2 regions of the Exiguobacterium sp. FD-YE-25-4 genome follow, and region 1 is predicted to be linked to the other one. Evidence: predicted binding sites of a transcription regulator. Region 1 holds the regulator's gene; the other holds the start of a gene.
What was found. The regulator LexA, encoded in region 1, represses DNA repair genes until DNA is damaged. The targets are predictions, from matches to a motif close to CGAACATATGTTCG.

Region 1 (2,487 bases):
GGTTCACGGTCGCTTTCGATACCTCATAACCAAAACCGCGGAGGGTGGCGGCAATTTCAGCGAACGTGAGTCCACGTTCACGCAATTGGACGATTTCTTCAATCGGAACTTCGATTCGGCTCCGGCCGCCCTGGTCATGGTGCTGGATATTCCGATGCGGATTAAATCCGTTCGCGACCGCCCGACGCATTCCGCGTGAAATTTTAGCGTTATGGATCTTGCGTTGATACTCTTCGACGACACTGACGATTTCGAGCACCATCTTCTCGGCGTCGGAGACGATATATTCATCGGACGACTGCATCGTCAACAAGCGCACGTTATGTTTCATGAGCGTATGCAAGATAGCGATTTTTGCATTTCCCCGTCCGAGACGGCTGTCATCGCTCACGAGCACGGCATCGAGATCAGACGTCGAGACGTGCTCCAATAGATCGAGCAGTCCCGCCCGATTGACCTCATACCCGCTCTCTTGTTCACTGATCACATCGACAACCTCAGCATCAAGACGTCTCGCCATCTGCTTCAATTCGTCCGCCTGACGACTGAGCGACGTCTCTTGGGTGGACTTGTTCGTCGATACGCGACAATAAATGACGACTCGCATCGCGTCACTTCCTTTCTTTCCATTCGCCCTCTACGATACACAGGATGAAGGGATGTTCGCAATCAGAAACGATTATTCGGCGGCGAACCACGTCGTCTTGTCGTCTTTTTTCTCATCCCGTTTAGCGAGAATATGCGCTTCGAGCGTCTCCGCCTCTGTCAAGGCGACTTCTTCTTCAATACTGTGTTCGACTTTTTGTTCGGTCACGACGACCGCTTCGTTGTCACGAAGCTCTCCGACCGCGAAAAATACGAACATACCGAATGCCAACATGCCGACTAAGATGATTCCATTGATTGTGTCTCTCATAATCATTGCCTCCTGGGAATAAGAATACACGTTCTCGAGAACGTCTGTTCGTTTATCTGTTCTCATCATAAAACAAGAACTTCTGTTCGGTCAAGCAGAAAAAAACGAACGAATGTTTGTGCGCTCATGTGTTCTTGTGTTAAACTAAACCCATAAAGAATAGGATGCGTTCGCAGGTTATTCGACATAATCGAGGTGAAATCCATTGAAAAAAATGTCAGCAAGACAACAACAGATTCTTGATTTTATAAAAGCCGAGGTTCGGGCGAAAGGGTATCCCCCTTCGGTCCGCGAAATTGGCGAGGCTGTCGGGCTCGCATCGAGCTCGACTGTACACGGTCACTTGGACCGTCTTGAGAAGCGTGGATTGATTCGACGTGATAAGACGAAGCCACGCGCCATCGAGATTTTGGATGAAGAGATGTCCGTCGTCGAAGACCACGATGCCGTCATGTACGTGCCGGTCATCGGGAAAGTCACAGCCGGTACGCCGATCACGGCCATCGAGAACGTGGAAGAACACTTCCCGCTCCCGGCTCACGTCGTCGGTTCCGACAACGTCTACATGCTCTCTGTCTCAGGAGACTCGATGATTAACGCGGGGATCTTGGATGGGGACCGCGTCCTCGTCCGTCAACAGAACACGGCCGACAATGGAGAGATTGTCGTCGCCATGACGGATGAAGGTGAAGCGACCGTGAAGCGGATTTATAAAGAAGCTTCGAAAGTTCGCCTCCAGCCGGAGAACGACGAGCTCGAAGCGATGTATTTCGATAACGTGTCGATTTTAGGGAAGGTCATCGGTGTATACCGCACGATTCACTAATGGCTAGTGGCAAGACACATACCCGTACGAATCTCGTGGCAATCGGTGCTCTTGCGATTGCCACGCCTTTTATTGACATCGATGTTCCGACCGTGTTCTTGCTTGGCGCCCTCATCGGGACGTTCTGGCTCTCCCCGGATCTCGATTTGAAGTCGGACGCCTATTATCGATGGGGACCGCTTCGGGGCTTTTGGCTCCCTTATGTGAAGATTATGCCCCATCGGTCGTTATTCTCGCATTTTCCGCTCTTGAGCGATCTGATCCGGGTCATCTATCTCGGTTTCCCGCTCACGCTTCTGCTCACGGTCACGCCGTATGAGGAAGCTGTCAGATCGTGGCTCGACCTGAACGGGGCAGCATGCTTCTTCGGACTCGTTTTCGCGACGACGCTACATACGACGCTCGACTATGCGTCCACGTTCTTCAAACGTGCGTTTTAACCAGATCGTTATGTTATACGCTAAAAAAGGGCAACCCGTCTAAATAGACAGGGTTGCCCTTTTTTGAACCGTTTATTATATGGAAGTTCAATAACTTTTATGCAACATGACATGATGTTCAGCCACTTCTCGTCCATTTACCAACAAGACGACACGATGCTCCCCTGGATAATGCCGACGGGTCGTCAAATCTGACCAGTCGTGCACTCTGGTCGCTGCAAGTCGCGCACCCCCAGCGACGGTTCTATTCGCTAGCAGGAATGCTTTACGACTCGCTTTCCCGTTGGCCTTTATAAACTCAATCG
Region 2 (2,487 bases), 120 kb from region 1:
GGAACAGTTCGTTCTTGGCGGCGTTTTTCGACGTCGCCGGCGTCAGTTTTCCGTTCAAGATGCTCGAACGTTTCTTCTTCTTGCCGTTGCGCGCCTCTTCCCGGGCTTTCCGGGCGGCTTCGCGGGCCTGGGCGGCGCGGATCGCCTTCTTGATGAGCATCGTCGCCATCTGCGGGTTCTCCTCGAGGAAAATCGTCAGTTGTTTGGCCATGACACCATCAGCGCTCGTACGGGCCTCGGGCGAACCGAGTTTCGATTTCGTCTGCCCCTCGAACTGGAGGAACTCTTCCGGGATCCGTACCGAGACGATGAGCGTCAAGCCTTCGCGGACGTCACCGCCGTCGAGGTTCTTGTCTTTTTCTTTCAACAATCCGTTCTTACGGGCGTACTCATTCACGATGCGGGTCATCGCCGTCTTGGCGCCGACCTCGTGCGTGCCGCCGTCACGAGTCCGGACGTTGTTGACGAACGAGAGGACGTTCTCAGAATAGGCGTCCGTGAACTGGAAGGCGAGCTCGAGCTCGATATCGTTCTCCGTCCCTTCGAAATAGACGATCGGATGAAGCGTCGCCTTGTCGTCGTTCAAATATTGGACGAACTCGGCAATCCCTTCCTCGTAATGGAACGTCTCTTCTTTATCCGAACGCTCGTCCGTCAACGTGATTGTCAATCCTTTTAACAGGAATGCCGATTCACGGAGCCGTTCAGCGAGCGTGTCGTAGTTATATGTCGTCGTCGAGAAGATCGAGGCGTCCGGTTTGAAGTAGACGCTCGTCCCCGTCTGACGCGTCTTCCCGGTCTCGAGGAGCGTCGTCTGCGGAATCCCACCGTCGGCAAACGTCTGCTCGAACACTTTGCCGTCGCGATAAATCGTGACGAGGACCTTGCTCGAGAGTGCATTCACGACCGAGGCGCCGACCCCGTGGAGTCCGCCTGACGTCTTGTAGCCGCCTTGGCCGAACTTACCGCCGGCGTGGAGGACCGTGAAGATGACCTCTGGCGTCGGTTTGCCGGAGGCGTGCATCCCAGTCGGCATACCACGCCCGTGGTCGCGTACCGTAATGGCGTCATCTTTATGGATGGTCACGTCGATTTGGCCACCGAATCCGGCGAGCGCCTCATCGATCGCGTTATCGACGATCTCATAGACGAGATGGTGCAAGCCGCGATGGTCGGTCGAACCGATATACATCCCCGGACGTTTCCGGACAGCAGTCAGTCCTTCGAGCACCTGGATGGCGTCTTCATTGTAATTAAATAAGTCTGTTGACATCTTCGTCACCTCAATTTCGAACACACGTTCGTTTTTCTATCCTATTGTATAGCTGTTTTTAGATTCTGGCAAGCCTCCCTCCGCGAGCGGGGCTCGTGAAAAAAAGGAGACCTACCAAGGAGGTAGGTCTTAACCGAGAAGGCGGGCGTGCTCGACATAGATGCATCGATTTTCGATGTAGTCGAGTCCGGCATCGCGAGCGATCCACTCGGCGTCCGGGCTGGTGAGCCCGAGCTGGTTGAAGACGAGACCGACATCCCCATGTCGGACCGCATCTTCGGCCACGCCGGCCAAATACTGATTGCGTCGGAAGACGTCGACGATATCGACGCGTCCCGGGATGCTCTCGACCGTCGGATAGACTTTGCGTCCGTTCCACGTCTCGAGCGTCGGATTGACAGGGATGACCGTGTAACCTTGCAACAGCAGATACTCTGCGATTTGGTTCGCGGTCTTGTTCGGGTTCGCTGACACGCCGACGACAGCGATCGTCTTCGCTTCGGTGAGCCATTGTTTCAAACGTTGATCGTCCATCCTGAAATCCCCCTTTTGTTTACGTTCTCAGTGTACCTTTACCTGAATCACCGTTTCAAGCTTTATTTTCTTTTATCATACAACTGTAACTCTTTCAAATTTTTAAAACAAATCAATTGGTTCACCATAACTTATTATGTAAACCATGATATATGACATAATTTTTCTGGTTCACAGGTCGATGTGTGTCTCGGATGAAAATGACGCGTGAACGAACGTTGCGTGAAATATCTATTTCACGCAATTATATGTACGATTTAAAGGCGTTTGTGCGTGTCGGTTTTAATCGATTGTTGGATAGGCATGGGCAAATGAGGATGGGTTCGGTATACTGAAAAAAGGAGGTGTTCGCGTGGGAACAGCCTATGAGGAACGTCGCGGTACACTATATAATTACCGCATCACTTTTTATGGGAACGTGTTCGCTTGGCTCATCCATGTCGTGTTCTTAATCACGTTTTGGCGACTTGACGTAACCGTCCTTGCCTGGTCGAACGTACTCAGCGTTCTTTATTACACATTGTCTTTTTATTTTGTACATAAACGATATTATCGGACGTTCTTCATCGGTCTCTTCGTCGAGGTCGTCTATAACGCCATCATCTCGACAATCGTCCTCGGCTGGGGCGCGAACGTCCACTACTTCATCCTCACGGTCGCCTATGGCGTGTTCTTCATGC

Region 2: parE (DNA topoisomerase IV subunit B) is a predicted target of LexA. The motif match lies at 1,291-1,304, and genes of this name have one in related genera.

What each region holds. Positions count from the first base shown of each region.
Region 1 covers NZ_CM168041.1:1,648,612-1,651,098, forward strand. The annotation lists gene AC13H5_RS08520 (YneB family resolvase-like protein) at 1-607, opposite strand, end outside; gene AC13H5_RS08525 (hypothetical protein) at 680-916, opposite strand; gene lexA (transcriptional repressor LexA) at 1,122-1,742, shown strand; gene AC13H5_RS08535 (metal-binding protein) at 1,742-2,182, shown strand; gene AC13H5_RS08540 (DNA alkylation repair protein) at 2,270-2,487, opposite strand, start outside.
Region 2 covers NZ_CM168041.1:1,531,780-1,534,266, forward strand. The annotation lists gene parE (DNA topoisomerase IV subunit B) at 1-1,273, opposite strand, end outside; gene AC13H5_RS07935 (CoA-binding protein) at 1,403-1,807, opposite strand; gene AC13H5_RS07940 (GGDEF domain-containing protein) at 2,160-2,487, shown strand, end outside.